Regions from separate parts of the Shewanella sp. NKUCC01_JLK genome, predicted to be linked through region 4. Evidence: predicted binding sites of a transcription regulator. Region 4 holds the regulator's gene; each other region holds the start of a gene.
What was found. The regulator sigma-54, encoded in region 4, starts transcription at its own class of promoters, with help from an activator protein. The targets are predictions, from matches to a motif close to GTTGGCACGNNNNTNGNNT.
Positions count from the first base shown of each region.

Region 1: the regulator sigma-54 is predicted to act here: its motif matches at 1,969-1,987, upstream of KO537_RS08410 (DUF1328 family protein).
Region 2: the regulator sigma-54 is predicted to act here: its motif matches at 1,988-2,006, upstream of KO537_RS04295 (YggN family protein).
Region 3: the regulator sigma-54 is predicted to act here: its motif matches at 2,403-2,421, upstream of glnA (glutamate--ammonia ligase).

Region 1 is NZ_JAHKRD010000006.1:152,563-156,781, reverse strand. Features, by position in the region: gene KO537_RS08420 (diacylglycerol kinase family protein) at 1-1,347, opposite strand, end outside; gene KO537_RS08415 (hypothetical protein) at 1,492-1,686, opposite strand; gene KO537_RS08410 (DUF1328 family protein) at 1,711-1,887, opposite strand; gene pfaD (eicosapentaenoate synthase subunit PfaD) at 2,243-3,889, opposite strand; gene KO537_RS08400 (beta-ketoacyl synthase N-terminal-like domain-containing protein) at 4,020-4,219, opposite strand, start outside.
Region 2 is NZ_JAHKRD010000003.1:76,792-81,010, reverse strand. Features, by position in the region: gene KO537_RS04300 (LysR family transcriptional regulator) at 1-657, opposite strand, end outside; gene KO537_RS04295 (YggN family protein) at 1,110-1,931, opposite strand; gene glsB (glutaminase B) at 2,114-3,028, opposite strand; gene KO537_RS04285 (YggL family protein) at 3,028-3,354, opposite strand; gene trmB (tRNA (guanosine(46)-N7)-methyltransferase TrmB) at 3,403-4,119, opposite strand.
Region 3 is NZ_JAHKRD010000012.1:114,847-119,065, reverse strand. Features, by position in the region: gene KO537_RS14375 (hypothetical protein) at 1-577, shown strand, start outside; gene glnA (glutamate--ammonia ligase) at 906-2,315, opposite strand; gene typA (translational GTPase TypA) at 3,326-4,219, shown strand, end outside.
Region 4 is NZ_JAHKRD010000020.1:15,363-19,581, reverse strand. Features, by position in the region: gene lptC (LPS export ABC transporter periplasmic protein LptC) at 1-397, shown strand, start outside; gene lptA (lipopolysaccharide transport periplasmic protein LptA) at 384-938, shown strand; gene lptB (LPS export ABC transporter ATP-binding protein) at 935-1,666, shown strand; gene KO537_RS19095 (RNA polymerase factor sigma-54) at 1,774-3,252, shown strand; gene hpf (ribosome hibernation promoting factor) at 3,281-3,568, shown strand; gene ptsN (PTS IIA-like nitrogen regulatory protein PtsN) at 3,571-4,014, shown strand; gene rapZ (RNase adapter RapZ) at 4,011-4,219, shown strand, end outside.

The DNA of each region.
Region 1 (4,219 bases), on a different contig from region 4:
CGCCAACACGCTGGTAAACGGTGCGGCATTGGCAACGATTAGGCTATGGGTCGTCAATGTTGTGGGTTTTGCATCATCTAAGCTGAGCTGGATGGTTAAAGTGATATCGGCATTCACTGCGCGCCATAAGCCATCGAGGTAGGCAAACTGGCCGAGGGCATTTTTACGCTCACGGTTCGCGGATTCAATCATTTGTTGCTCAAACCCTATGCCTACGAGCAACAACACTAACTCCTCATTACAACGCGCGGTATCAATGGCTTGGCAATGCCCTTGAATAATATTATCCAGCGCCTGAGAGATAGGAATAAGCTTACTGCCTAAACCAAAGAGGGCATGGCTGAGGGCATTAGTTGTGCCAAGAGGAATGATGCCTAAGACGATATCCGTATCAACGATTTGAGAGGCCACTTCAGTCACAGTACCATCGCCACCACAGGCTATAATAATATCAGCGCCTGCATTACGGGCTTGCTCGGCGAAGACATTTGCGGTTTCGTCTGCTGTTGTGAGTTTTAAAGTCAGGTCAAAATAGGCTTTGAGTTCATCTTGGATTTGCTCGCTGTATTCTTGCCATTTCCCGCCACCAGAGACTGGGTTGGCGATAATCCACGCCACTTTGTGGATGTTAATTTTCCCTTGACTGAGCATGCGATCTAGCGCGCGTAATTGCCATTTGTTTAAGCCAGCGGTTTTGCGTATTTGCTTTATCTGTTGCAGTACTTCGGCGAAGTGCTGTTGTTTATCTTTACAAACCAAATAAGCGGCGAGCACCAGCACTGAGCGGCCACGACCCATAGCACAGTGGATGAGTACCTGTTTATTGGCGCGTACTTGGCGGTGCAGCCAGTTAACGGCTTGATTGAGTTGGGCACTGGTCGGTACGCTATGGTCGAGGATGGGAATATTTAAATACTCGATATGATCTTCAAATTGCGACCAATCTAAGCCATCAAATTCAGCGGTGACATCCAGAATGGCAGTGATCTTATTGGCTTTAATCTTTTCCAGATCTGCGGAAAACAGTCTACAGCCGAGATACAGATGTTCATCAATCCTCTGCATGGGTGGTACTGAATCGTATTTTCTGGCCCAGTGGTTATAGAGTCGACTGCCTAATAAAAAGGGAATAAAACCCCAACGAATATACCAAGGGATAGTGCCATCTTGGCGTTTTCTAAAAATACTGGCGAGATTAAACCAATAGGCTGAACCGACTAAAAACAGTGACAGACTTGTCCATGCACAAATGAAAGTGAGCAGGGGAGAAGTGTCTGTTACTGCAAAATAGGCTAACAATACTGCACCTGCAGTGTACAAATATTTGATGTGGATCTTCGTTAGCATGCAAGTCCTCCAATGCCATTGTTCTTGGTTAAAATCGTTGCACTTGAATGGATAGATGTCGAGATGAGAGATGCAGAAATGAGCGAGTCTAAACCAAAAGGGTGGCAGTAGACGAGTCTATTGCCACCCTAAAGTGAGGTTTGTTTAGCACTTAGTATCTTTAGCTTTAACACCTTCTTTGACTTCTTCACAGGCATCTTCGATGGCATTACCTGTATCAGTCATTACTTCATCGATTTTTTCGCCCGCGTCTTCGGCTTTGTTATCACTACAGGCCGTTAAACCTAGGGCGAGTAATAATGCGAATGCTGCACTTGTCATCAGGGTAAATGGTTTCATATCTATCTCCTTTTCTAAAAAAAATTATAGTCGCGGTGATTTGCCCTTAAGGGCATTGATCAGCAGAGAAATCACTAATAACACAATAAATATGAAGAAAATGATTTTCGCTATTCCCGCCGCTGCGCCAGCAATCCCAGCAAATCCTAACAACCCGGCAATCACGGCAACAACTAGAAATACTAATGTCCAACCTAGCATAATAACCTCCTGCCCTTGTATTAATCCTTCGCATGACCGTTTGTGTCACTTGTAAGGTAACGGCTAATGGCTCTTACTTGATTGCGATCTTAATGCCAACTTTAAAAATTTTAAGTAGTTAATTGATTTTAAATATAATTTAAATCATTTTATTTAAAATGGTGTGAGTGAATTAAAAGAGGGGTAGGCAATTTTTACCTAAGCTTCGGTAAGAGTTTCAGCCTAATACGTTGAATCAAAGACTGTGAGCTGATGTCGTTCATAAGTAAAGATAAATAAAAGCCGACACTGTGAGTTTGTGTCGGCTTGAAGATATTATGATCTTATAATACAAGATGATAGGAGCTAAATACGTTTAAAAACGATTTAATGGTTTCCAGCGCTGCAGGCTAACTGGAATGCTCGCGCCTTGGGATAACAGCAGGTTAATGCGGGATTGATATGCTGCGCCCACCATTAAATGTTTGGCTAAATCGACCGCATTACGGGCTTTATAGTCATCTAAATAACTGCCTTTTGCCCAAGCGTTAAATGCACCCAGTGCTGGGCCTGCCCAAATTTGGTAATCCATTTCGCGGCCGACTTCGCCTGTGTTCGACCAGCGGCTCGATAGACCCAAATACCAGCGGAAAATCAGCGCCATCTTACGTTTGGGGTTATCCAGTGCGCGCTCGATTTGCTTAGGATCGCGCTCGTTAAAGTGGGCGACTGTGCCAGCCCAAATATCATCGAGTGATGAGCGGAACACTTGCTCTTCGAGTTTTTTACGCTCGTCCGCAGGGATGGCATCAATCGAATCGTAACGGGTGTAGATTTCATAAAGCTTATTGGCGCGCATCGGGAACAGAGTGCCGCGCTTAACCACTTGTAATTTCACGCCCATTTCGAACATATCGGCGGCAGGCGCCATAGTCACATCGGCCATTTCTGTGGTGGCGAGTAACTTACGTGTGTGTTCGCTGGCGCCCGCTTCGACGCAGGCTTGGTTGATTGAGCCTGTAACGATAAAGGCCGCGCCCATGTTGAAGGTGGCTAATGCAGCATCGGGAGTACCGACGCCGCCGCCAGCGCCCACACGGATGGGCGTTTTATATTGATACTTAGCTTGGATTTCATCTTTGAGCGCCAAAATCGTCGGCAAAAGCGTGACTAACGGACGATTGTCGGTATGGCCGCCAGAGTCGGCTTCGGCTGTTATGTCGTCCGCCATTGGCACCAGCAATGCCATCGCCATTTGGTCTTGGCTGATAAGGCCATCACTCACTAATTGCTGGAGGATTTTGGCAGGCGCCGGCTCCATAAACTTAGTCGCGACTTCGGTACGGCTGATTTTGGCTATGACTTTGTTGCCAATGACTATTTCGCCATGTTCGTCGCGGCTCAAACCTGCTGCGCGGTAATAGACGATTTGCGGCGTTAAACCTAAAAATGCCGAGGCTTCGACCGTGCGCACTTTATGTTTTAAGAATAACTCAACACTGCCGCGCTCTAATGCGGGCTCGCTTGGGCTGTGAATTAAGTTAAAGGCATAAGGACCATTAGGCAGCGCCGCTTGAATGCGGGTAATGGCCGCTTCAACGCGGGATGGAATTAACCCCGCCGCGCCAAATGAGCACAAAATGCCCGCTTGGCCAAGGGCGATAACCAGTTCTTCCGAGGCAATACCGTTGGCCATAGCGCCAGCGTAGTAAGCGTATTTAACCCCGTGTACGCGGCGAAAATTACTGTCGCCTAAACTTTGGGTGCCAAGGGCGGGCGCAAAGGCGCTGACGGGGTGTGAGCCTAGTGGCGCTTGGCTGTCGCTTGTTGTTACTTCGGCCGTTTGCGCTATGCCTAAGCCTTTTTCACTGTGATTCACTAAGTAACAGGCTTGGCTTAAATCTTTGAGTTTTTTGCCTAATGCGTCGATATCAAAGCTCAGCGCGGCATCGTTGACTTGCCACGGCCAAGGGCTGAGTTTTTCGTTATTGCTATTGAATTGATCTAGAGTATGGCTAGTCATAGGTGTTCTCATGTTATTTGTGCCGCCTTGGTGATGTGGATAGCCAAGGCGGCGCAACTATTTGTTATTCGTTATTCGTTATTCGTTATTTGTTATTCGAGATTAGCGTCTTTCTAACAGCGTAAACTCGCTAGGCTTCTTCAATACAGATGGCGATATCTTTAACTTCATAAATCCGCAGGCCATCTTTACTCAAGTTGGCATCGCCCATAATGATGCGTTTGCCATTGTCGTCTGTCACGCTGGTAATGTGTACATCTAGCGACATCTGCTTGTTTAATGGGTTAATTTGGCCGCGATATTTCCATTTGATATCCGATAAAATCTGCC
Region 2 (4,219 bases), on a different contig from region 4:
ATTACCCGATACGCCAATTTCACAGTAGTCATCACCCTTCTTAAATTGCCACATGCTGTGCTCGTGCCACTCGCCTTGATAGACCAAACAGTTGTGGTCAACTAACTGCTCAGGTCGAGTTGGCTCGCCATGTTGAGCAATATAGCCAGGAGAAGCAACTAACAGGAATTGGCACTTCATCAGAGGTCTAGCAACCATGCCAAGCGGTAATTGCTCCGACATAGTTAACAGTAAATCTAAGCCTTCACTCACTACATCTACTTTATGGTCCAGTAAACTCACTTGTAGCTCAAGCTCAGGATGTTTTGCCATAAAGGATGGCAGCGCAGGAATGATATGCATCACCCCAAAGGATTGGGAAATCCCCACCTTGAGCACACCGCGGGTCGCATCATTTAAGTTATGTACGCTGGCTATCGCTTGTTCAGCGTCACGCAGCAGTTCTTCACCTTGCAGATACAGCAAATGCCCTGCTTCAGTCAGACTTAAGCTACGGGTGGTACGTTGGATTAATTGAACACCAAGTCTATGTTCAAGATCGGCGACTTGTGTACTGACCTTAGACTTAGAGATCCCAAGCCTTCTTGCGGCGGCACTAAAACTACCTGCTCTGGCCACATGAGTAAAAATCGCAATAGGTTCTAACAGTTCTAACATGGAAGTCGCCTTAAGCTGTTTACGACAATGATATTAACTTTCGGTGAGCAGCTATGGTTAGCGTAATCATCGCTTAAAAATAACCATAGCATTGATATCTCGCATCAAAATGATATAACGCAGAGATTTAGACCGAAAAAGTCCACTAAAGTAGGGGGTTATATCTGACTGATATGCCAGCTTTTAATTATATTTTAAGAGTATACCAAATATTCGTCTCTAGACTGTAACATTCCGAACTAAATCGCTGCAAGCCTAGCCTATAAGCCACATCAACTTAGCCATAAAGGTTGTCGCCACGATTAAACAGTAGCCAATAAAAAAGCCCCTAGTCGATTAATTGACTAGGGGCGTAGCATTCAAGTTTGACTCATGCACAAGGAGATAGAAGTTATTGCAGTTAAAAATAAGGGCGATTCGTAAGAGATATTTACAAGAACTATTTGCAAGAACTATTCACGCAGTTCCTTGGTTGAGTTTTGTGTCAACACATAAGGCGCTAGTTCTGGCACTTCTTGGCGCAATTGATTTTCAAGCACTAACAAATTTTCAAATCGGTCGCACAAACGGTCAGCCTTAGCTTCTAATCCCTTAGATTGGCTCTCCACTTGTTGCTCAATATCTTGGCCTAAATTGTCCATTTTTTTGGAGAAGGTATCCATCTTGGCTTCAAAATTTTCACCGCCACCAGACATGATTTGGCCACCTAAGTTCATCATAATTGCGCCAATTGAATTCTGGACAATTTGTTCCATTTCCTGCTCGAATTCATCGTTAAATGTACTTTGCATCGAGTCTTCAGTAGCCCCTAAATAGAAGCTATCACCATTCTTGTAAGCCACTGAATCAACCCGTTTTTGAACGCCAGCCATCATTTCATCAAATTTTGCACCAGCGGCATCACCCATTAAAGGTGTTAAGGCCATACCAACCGCTTTGGAAGCAAGAGATACTGCCTCATTCACCAGTTCAATCACTTCTGGCACTTGAGTCGAAACTTCATCGGCATATTGAGTAACCAATTTTTTCTGCTTGTCGGTTAAGTTAACTTGCTTACCTTCCACAAATAACTTGTCAACTTCGATACGATACTTTTCTGTGCCCTTCTCGCTCATGACTAATTTTTTAGGCTCAACCATAACGTCATAATTTAAGGCGACTTCACAGCGTTCATCTATTTTTGGCTCTGTTTGTGCTTGCGCCAGCTGTACGCTAGATGTTCCTAAAATCACGCCAGATAATGCAAATCCAGTTAATAACTTATTTAATTTCATTTTTGTTCGTCCTTTAATCTGAATAATTCGATAAACCTAAACTACTGAATAGCTTATAGCATGAGACGTGCCAATTTTATAACAATATGATTATGTTGAATTTTGAAAGTTAGCACTAAAAGGTCATTAGCGAAATTCGCTAACATTTAGTCTGATAGTGCTAATAAAAACGTGAGGTAAAGCTAGAAAATAGAACGGCCGAGACGCTGACTTAGATGCTCAAGCATCGCAGTGCCCGCAAGTGAGTTGCCATTATTATCGAGTTCTGGCGACCATACACAAATCGACAGTTCTCCAGGGATCACGGCAATAATACCGCCGCCGACGCCACTTTTACCTGGCATACCAACACGATAAGCAAACTCACCCGCACCATCGTATAAGCCCGAGGTTGCCAACAGAGCGTTAAGTTGTCGAGTTTGCACTCGAGAGATAAGCTCAGACCCTGTGATACTTTTGCCGCGATTAGCCAAATACAACATGGCCTTAGACAAGTCAGCACAATTCATCTTCAAGGCGCAATAATGAAAATAGGTGCGCAGCACAGTATCAACATCGCCTTGAAAATTACCAAAGGACTTCATCAAATAAGCGATAGCCGCATTGCGCGCACTATGCTGATATTCTGAATCTGCTACTTGTTTATCGAAACACACTTTATCGTTTTGGCTTAGTTGCCTGACTAACTCAAGCATTCTGTGTTTAGGAGCACCTAAACGACTCTGCAATAAGTCAGCAATCACTAACGCGCCAGCATTGATAAAGGGATTACGCGGCTTGCCACGTTCTAACTCGACTTGTACTAAAGAGTTGAATGAATGGCCCGAAGGTTCTTTGCCAACACGGCTCCAGATTTCGGCTTCTTCATATAAAGTTAACGCTAAGGTTAAGCTGAAAACTTTGGAGATACTTTGAATCGAAAACGGCTCAAGGTAATCGCCCGCACCTAAAGTTTCACCGTCAACAGTCGTGACGGCAATGCCTAATTTGCCAGCATCAACGCTGGCCAGTGCGGGGATATAATTTGCAACCTTTCCTTGGCCGAGCAAGGGTCGAACTTTCTCGACCACTTCCTCAAGTAATGCCAACTCGGGCATTAACCCCACCAAATGTCGTACAGTTCGCTAACTTCAACCTGAGATACTTTTTGGGTCGCCCAGAATGCCTTAACTGCAGCAATATCTTCTTCGGTACATTTACCAATCGTTTGGGTGGCGATAATGCCTTCCCATTCGATGTGGCCGCCGCCATGGAAACCTAATTTACGGGTTTCGATCACTTCATCGATGAATTTATCTACAGTTGCATCGATATCGGCTTCAGATACTGATGCATCAAAAGTCCAAGCCATATCGAAACCTAACTCTTGGAATTCATCAACGCGCATTTTCTTACGTAAACGACGGCTACGATTAGTTGCCATAGTGATTTTCCCTTTTGTGTTTAAAATTAGCTAAAATTGAGTTCGTGATTAAGCGATACGCTCAAACATCAGATCCCATACACCGTGACCCAGTCTATGGCCGCGGGCTTCAAACTTTGTCAATGGACGATGATCAGGACGCGGCACCACACTGCCGTCGGCCGACTGGTTTTGATAACCCGGTGCGGCTTGCATCACCTCTAACATATGCTCGCTGTACTCTTCCCAGTCAGTTGCCATATGGAAAACACCGCCAATTTTTAGCTTGCGACGAATAAGTTCGGCAAATTCAGCTTGTACGATGCGGCGTTTATGGTGACGTTTTTTATGCCAAGGATCTGGGAAGAACAATTGCACTCGGGCTAATGAACCGTCAGCAATCGCATGTTCTAATACTTCCATGGCATCGTGATGATACACACGTAAATTAGTCACACCAGCAATGGCGGCATCACTAAGGCAAGAGCCTACACCCGGTTTATGTACTTCAATACCAATGAAATTTTGCTCTGGTGCATCTTTAGCCATTTGTACTAAAGAGGCGCCCATGCCAAAGCCAATTTCCAGCACAGTATCAGCTTCACGACCAAAAACGTCGCTTAGTACCAATGGCACTGGGCTGTAATCTAAACCCATTGTTGGCCACTGGCTTTCAATAGCGTGTGCTTGGCCTTTGGTTAGGCGACCTTCTCTCAGGACAAAGCTTCTGATCTTGCGCAGATACTTGCCTTCTTCATTAAATTCAGCGGTAGTGACTTCGCTCATTTTTGCCTCGTCTAGTGGACAACACCATCATAAAAGAAGGGCATTATCCAAAGTTCAACATACAGTGCAAGCACTAATGGGCCGAAAGTATACCAAGATT
Region 3 (4,219 bases), on a different contig from region 4:
TTATTTTCTCATCATAGCGATGATTTTTGGGCCATTTATGCGCTACCTCTGGTTGGCTGACAAACAGTACAATTATCGGCTTACCACCGAGGGGTTAGTTACCACCTATCATGACGTTATACCGGATGCTGCCTACGCGGTAGTGCGGGGGCTGGCTTGGTTTGGGGTGGTGGTTTGTATTGTCGGGGTGGCCTTTTTAGGCCCGGCCGCCTTGGTCGGCGCGGGTGGTTTTGCTGTGATGGCATTTTTCTTCACCGGTTTTAAAAATATAGAGACTACTTACGAGAGTCCTATAAAAAATGGGCATCGTCATTTGATTAAGGTAACGCGGAATCGTCCATTTATTGCCTGCCAATCGGATGTACGAACAATGGGCTTACGCGCAAGCATTCGTCTTCATTGCCCATTGGATAAGATGCACACTATCTTGTCATTGCTAATGACGCAGTTACCTGATTCTGAAATCCGTGTATTTAAAAATGAGCGCGTGTTAGATGGCGTAACATTTGCGTCATTTGAGTCAGGCGAACCTGCCCAACTGGCAGATTTTACCCCTGACAATCCCCAGCCTAGTTGAATAAAGCTTGGACACTTAACAATAATGGCGCGGTAGTTAACTTCCGACTATATGGGTGGTTTTATGCCGCACCCTCGTATAGTTTAAATCGGTTTTTAACCATCTATCTCTATTGTTGCTGCTGTTGCCGCGGTGTCTGGCGTGCCTTCTATGAATGATAAAAGAGTGGTTGGCGATGATGCCTATTTAGAGAACAACGCGATGATTGAATCAGAATCAAAGTTGTATATACCTTCAAAATACAAAAAGCCCCGATAGCGTTGCTATCGAGGCTTTTATATTTTCTGTATCAATTACATAAAGCGAGCCGGTTGTATAGCGCTAGCCATTACAGGCTGTAGTACATTTCAAACTCAAGTGGGTGAGTTGTACGTGCTACGCGCTCAGCTTCTGCTGTTTTCAGTACGATATAAGATTGGATGAAATCTTCACTGAACACGCCGCCTTTTGTCAGGAACTCATGGTCAGCTTGCAGATTTTCAAGGGCGTTTTCTAATGACGTTGCCACTTGTGGGATTTCAGCCGCTTCTTCTGGAGGCAGATCGTACAGATCTTTGTCCATCGCTTCACCTGGGTGGATCTTGTTTTGGATACCGTCAAGACCCGCCATCAGCAGCGCTGCGAAACCTAAGTATGGGTTTGCATGTGGATCAGGGAAGCGTGCTTCGATACGACGGCCTTTAGGGCTTGGTACCACTGGAATACGGATTGATGCAGAGCGGTTACGGGCAGAGTAGGCCAACATAACAGGTGCTTCAAAGTGTGGCACTAAACGCTTGTAAGAGTTAGTGCTTGGGTTAGTGAAAGCGTTCAGCGCGCGAGCGTGCTTGATGATACCACCTATGTAGTACAGAGCCGTTTCACTTAAACCTGCGTATTTGTCGCCAGCGAACAAGTTAACACCGTCTTTCGCCAGAGATTGGTGAACGTGCATGCCGCTACCGTTGTCACCAACGATGGGTTTAGGCATGAAAGTCGCCGTCTTACCGTAAGCGTGTGCCATGTTGTGCACTACGTACTTCAGAATTTGGATTTCATCCGCTTTCTTAGTCAAGGTGTTGAAGCGAGTGGCGATTTCGTTTTGACCTGCAGTCGCCACTTCGTGGTGATGCGCTTCAACCACTTGGCCCATTTCTTCGAGCACTAAACACATAGCGCTACGTAGGTCTTGTGATGAGTCAACCGGTGCAACTGGGAAGTAACCGCCTTTAACAAATGGACGGTGACCTGTGTTGCCGCCTTCGTAGCTAGTGCCTGAGTTCCAAGCCGCTTCTTTAGCGTCGATCTTAACGAAACAACCTGACATGTCAGTACCGAAACGGACATCGTCAAATAGGAAGAATTCTGGTTCTGGTCCAATCAATACAGTATCAGCGATACCAGTAGAGATCAGGTAAGCTTCTGCTTTTTTAGCAATTGAGCGTGGGTCACGGTCGTAACCTGTCATGGTACCGGGTTCAAGAATGTCACAACGGATCAGCGCTGTGGTTTCTTCGGTGAAAGGATCCAGTACGAATGTCGTTGGATCTGGCATCAGTACCATGTCTGATTCGTTAATGCCCTTCCAACCTGCGATAGAAGAACCGTCAAACATTTTGCCGTCTTCGAAGAAATCAGCATCTACCTGATGAGAAGGAATAGATACGTGCTGCTCTTTACCTTTAGTGTCGGTAAAACGTAAATCAACGAACTTAACTTCTAATTCTTCAAGTTGCTTTAAAACTGATTCAACTGACATTCTCAAGCCTCCGGTAGGGTAAAGGGATGCCCCTTCTATAATCTTTTAACTCAAGTGATTTATCTTGAGCCAAACTTACGAGCTATAAAGCGATATCCATGCCAATAATTTAACTTACTGATTAACATGGTTTAAAATCTTTGTTGCACTTAATTGGATTCGCGTGTGCACCATAATAGTGCTTTTGTCTGTGGCATTTTGGTGCATTACTCCATTTTGGTGCGCACTGAATTGATTCATGCAAACCTTAAGCTGGGATGCACAGCGATAACATGCACCGCTTATATGGCACTGAGATGGCAATAACGCTTTGGCTTTCACTATCTCAGTAAGTACCGCCTCTGTGAAGCTCACACATACTTGCAGTACTGCACGAGACTATTTATCACCGCATAACCGCCGCATAATTGTCATAAAACCACGCTAGTCTGTCCAACTATGCCACGCATTATCAATCCAATAGTGGTTTATTATCATATTATTAGGAAAGAGTTCGTTCTCATGTGCGAAATGTCTTTGCTGTTCACAGGCCAAGTGAAATCAGTGATGCGTAAAAAGGTATCCCGTGACAATGAAGTGAGTCTTAATGCCATCGGGTGTAAACGCCAACATGAATGCTAGATTAAGTGTGCAGCAGAATTTATTGCAGTGTGTTGACGTGGTAATTTCTCTGTATCTAAGTCGATTTTGCTGATGCTTAAATCGACATTAGCAGTGCTAACATTGAATACGAAAAATAGCAAATTCAGCTGCTTAACTCGGATTTTTCCTACGAATATGGCAATTAAACAGAGCGTTAACTCTGGCTATAGAGGATTTCATTCAGTGGATGATTGGCGGAAATTACCCAAGGATTGGCGAATTGTTTTATAAGTGTTCAAAAATAATCCTGTGCGCCAAGGCCGCTCTGGAGTAGAATGGCACGCTTTTTATTGTGGTAGATCGAGCTCGATCACCATAACGAATTACTGAAATATCCCTATTTTTGTTTGATGGTAAGAGGTTTATCCGTGCTAGAGAATTTACGTAACATCGCCATTATTGCACACGTTGACCATGGCAAAACGACCCTGGTAGACAAGTTGCTGTCACAGTCAGGCACCCTTGCAACCCGAGGAGAAGCCACTGAGCGGGTGATGGACTCCAACGATCTTGAAAAGGAACGTGGGATCACGATTCTGGCAAAGAATACTGCCATCAAGTGGAACGACTACCGTATTAACATCGTTGATACCCCAGGCCACGCCGATTTCGGTGGTGAGGTTGAGCGTGTTCTGTCTATGGTTGACTCAGTATTATTGCTAGTTGATGCCGTTGACGGTCCAATGCCACAAACTCGCTTCGTAACGAAGAAAGCGTTTGCTCAAGGCCTAAAGCCAATCGTTGTTATCAACAAAATTGACCGTCCAGGTGCACGCCCAGATTGGGTTATTGACCAAGTATTCGACCTGTTCGATAACTTAGGTGCAACTGACGAGCAGCTAGATTTCCCAATCGTTTACGCTTCTGCGTTAAACGGTTTTGCAACTTTAGACCCGGATGTAGCGAGCGATGATATGACGCCGCTGTTCCAAACTATCGTTGAAAAAGTATCTTTCCCAGATGCTGACGCCGAAGGCGCGTTCCAGATGCAAATTTCGCAAATCGACTACAACTCATACGTGGGTGTTATCGGTATCGGCCGCATCAAGCGTGGTAGCGTTAAAACGAACCAACAAGTGACTATTATTGGCGCTGATGGCAAAACTCGTAACGGTAAAATGGGCCAAGTATTAGGTTACATGGGTCTAGACCGTACTGAAGTTGAAATTGCTAACGCTGGCGACATCGTTGCTATCACTGGTTTAGGCGAGCTGAAAATTTCTGACACTATCTGTGCCGTTGGTGCAGTAGAAGCTATGCCA
Region 4 (4,219 bases):
AGGACTAGTGAATAGCCGTGTGACGGCGAAACACATGGAACATTATGATTCAACGAATCAAACTTTCTTTACTCAACCTGTTTATCTTGTTTATCCAGACCAAGGTAAAGCACAATGGCAGCTCAGGGCAGATCAGGGCAAGCTAAACAAGGAAACTGGCAAGGTTGTATTAGAAAATAATGTTATTATCGATGCCATTAGCCCAGAAGAACCGATTCAGACCTTGTCCACCAGTTATCTGGAACTCGATCTCAACACTATGATAATGACCTCTGACCGTACCATTTACGTCACAGGGAAAGATTTTAATATTCAAGGCCAAGGCCTTTATGCCGACCTCAACGCGCAAGAAGTGCAATTGACCAGTCAGGTAGTAGGAACATATGAAGCAAAATAACGTATTACTTGCCAGCCTAATGCTAATTATGAGCATGAGTGCTTTCGCGAAAGTGGGCGACTTAAAGCAAGAAGTCAAAATTAAAGCTGTGAGCCAAACTGCGGATATCAAAAACAACCAGATTATCTTCTTTGGTCCGGTGGAAGTTACCCAAGGCTCAATAAAAATCCAAGCAAATGAACTGCGTGCATTTTCCGCTGAAGGTGAAAATAGCAAAACTTTAGTCGCCACAGGCAACCCTGCTACGTATAGCCAGATATTAGACGATGGCCGTCCTGCATCGGCTAGCGCGAAAGAAATTCGTTACGATATGGCAAGCCGCACCTTAACTCTGAAAGGTATGGCGTCATTAGATCAAGCAGGTAGCCAAGTTACAGGCAATTTAATCCGCTATAACATGATTCAACAGAAATTGATGGCCGAGAGTACTGGCAGTGGTGACGATCGCGTAATCACTATTATTCAGCCTGAAAACTATCAAGATGATGCTAAATCAGACGCTCCGGCGGATAAACCTGTAAAAAAGCAGGACTCTAAATGACCCAAATCACCTTAAGAGCACAAAATCTGGCGAAAAGTTACAAGAGTCGCCAAGTGGTTAAAGACGTCAGTCTGACGGTAAAAACCGGTCAAGTCGTTGGCCTACTCGGTCCAAACGGTGCAGGTAAAACCACGACCTTTTACATGGTTGTCGGGCTAGTGAAGAGCGATAAGGGACATATCTTTATCGACGATGATGATTTAACCGCAGATCCTATGCATCTGCGTGCCCGCAAAGGCATAGGTTACTTACCGCAAGAAGCCAGTATCTTTCGTAAGCTAACTGTTCATGACAACATCATGGCCGTACTGCAAACTCGTAAAGAACTTAAAAACGAAGAACGAGAAGAAGAACTAGAACATCTGCTCGAAGAGTTTCATATCACCCACATCCGTGACAGCCAAGGCATGTCATTGTCGGGTGGCGAACGTCGTCGCGTCGAAATTGCGCGGGCTTTAGCCGCTAATCCTAAGTTCATTTTGCTCGATGAACCGTTTGCCGGCGTCGATCCTATTTCGGTTATCGACATCAAGAAGATTATCGAACAACTCAAAAGTCGCGGCCTTGGCGTACTGATCACAGACCATAATGTCCGCGAGACATTAGATGTATGTGAACATGCTTATATTGTGAGTCACGGAAACCTGATTGCCGAAGGAACTCCAGCAGAGATCTTAGACAATCAGCAAGTTAGGGCTGTGTACTTAGGTGAACAATTCAGGCTATAGTTAATCGAGCGAAGCCAATGGAGGCAATTTATACCGCCATTGGGCTTCACTCAAGATAATAATAAGCGACCTCATCCAACAATAATAACGTAGGGATCAGCGGTAACATGAAAGCGTCACTCCAGCTCAAACTGGGTCAACAGTTAACCATGACGCCACAATTACAACAGGCCATACGTCTGTTGCAACTGTCGTCATTAGAACTGCAGCAAGAGATCCAGCAAGCATTAGATTCTAATCCCCTTCTCGAGCTGGAAGAGGATCAATTCGACGCCACTAAAACCCCTGTAAACCAAACGCTATCCGATACGGATTTCAGTGAATCTAGCACTCTGCCACCAGAAAAAGACAGCTCCACCATAGACACGGCAGAGTCGCTAACCAAAGAATCCATGCCCGATGAGCTCCCCATGGACACCACATGGGATGAAGTGTTTACCGCCTCCCCAAACTCAGGCCCCGGCGGCAGTCGTGAAGACGATATGCCCTTCCAAGGCGAGACCAGTGAAGGTTTGTACGAACACTTAGAATGGCAAAAAAACCTCACACCGTTTTCTGAAACCGATTTAGCCATTGCCACCGCCATTATTGATGCAATCGACGATCAGGGCTATCTCACCCAAAGCACTGAAGAAATTCTCGAAGCCATGGGCAATCCTGAAGTTGAGCTTGACGAAGTCGAAGCCGTACTCAAGCGCATTCAGCATTTTGATCCCATAGGCGTTGCCGCCCGCGATTTAAGTGAATGCCTGCTGATCCAACTGTCGCATTTCGCCGCTGATACTCCCAACCTAGAAAACGCCCGTATGCTGATCAAAGATCATTTAGATCTGATCGCCGCCCGTGATTTTAGGTTGTTGATGCGTAAGACTAAATTAAAAGAAGATGAATTAAGGGATGGTATAGCACTCATCCAAACCCTCAATCCTCGCCCAGGTTTGTTGATCACGCCCAATAATGACGAATACGTTATCCCAGATGTGTCTGTGTCGAAGAAAAATGGCCGCTGGGTCGTTGAGCTTAATCCTGACTGCATGCCCAAAATCAATGTAAATCAACATTATGCTTCTATGGCACGCAGCACAAAAAACCAAGCCGATAGCCAATTTATTCGCGGCCATCTGCAAGAGGCTAAATGGTTTATTAAGAGTCTAGAAAGCCGTAACGACACTTTGCTTAAAGTTGCTAATTGCATAGTGCAATATCAGCAAGGTTTCTTTGAGTATGGTGAAGAAGCCATGAAGCCTATGGTGCTTAACGATATTGCTGAAGCGGTAGAAATGCATGAGTCCACCATCTCACGGGTCACAACTCAAAAATACATGCATACCCCTAAGGGACTTTTTGAACTAAAATACTTCTTCTCTAGCCACGTCGGGACTGACGATGGTGGTGAGTGCTCATCCACAGCAATCAGAGCCTTTATAAAGAAACTGGTGGCAGCGGAAAACCAGAAAAAACCATTAAGCGATAGTAAGATGGCTCAACTTCTGGCAGAACAAGGGATCAACGTAGCCCGCAGAACCATTGCGAAGTACCGAGAGGCTATGCTTATTCCACCTTCTAATCAGCGTAAAAGTTTATAACCTACAGTGGATATCGGAGGACGTTTCTATGCAAATAAACCTAAGTGGGCACCATATCGAAATTACCGAATCGTTACGTGCATATGTAGAAGAAAAGTTTTCAAAACTTGAACGCCATTTCGAACAGATCAATAATGTGCACGTTGTGCTCAATGTTGAGAAAATGCAACAGATTGCCGAAGCGAGAATAAACCTCATAGGTGGTGAAGTTTTTGCTACTTCAGAGCATGCTGACATGTATGCCGCTATAGACGCCCTGATTGACAAGCTTGACCGTCAGGTTATTAAACACAAAGAGAAGTTAACAAAACACTAATAATGGAACTTTGTACCATACTGCGGCCGGAGTGCACTACCTGCGCCACTCCGGGCAGCAAGAAAAAGGTACTGGAACTCATCAGCGACTTAGTCGCTGCCCAGTACCCGACCCTCTCATCTCAAGAGATATTCGAAAGCCTAGTGGCGCGCGAAAAGATGGGGAGCACAGGTATAGGTAACGGCATCGCCATTCCACATGGTCGACTAGCCGATATAGATCAGCCCATTGCCATACTCATTAAGTGTGAAGAGCCGATAGCATTTGATGCTATCGATAAGCAACCTGTTGATATTTTATTTGCACTACTGGTGCCTGCAGACCAATGTCAGCAGCACTTAAGTACCTTGTCTTGCATGGCCGAAAAGCTGAGCGACAAGCAAATATTAAAGCAATTACGCAAGACGCATGATGAAACGGAACTCTATCAGGTAATCACTGGATGAAACTGGTCATAGTGTCGGGCCGCTCAGGCTCAGGCAAATCTGTCGCCCTTAGGGTACTCGAAGATCTCGGCTATTATTGTGTCGATAACCTTCCCTTGCCATTGATTGGCAGTTTGCTTGAGCAACTCAAAGGCAGTAACGATCTCGTCGCCATCAGTGTCGACGTGCGTAACATGCCTGAGCAGGATAAGGTCTTAGTAAAACA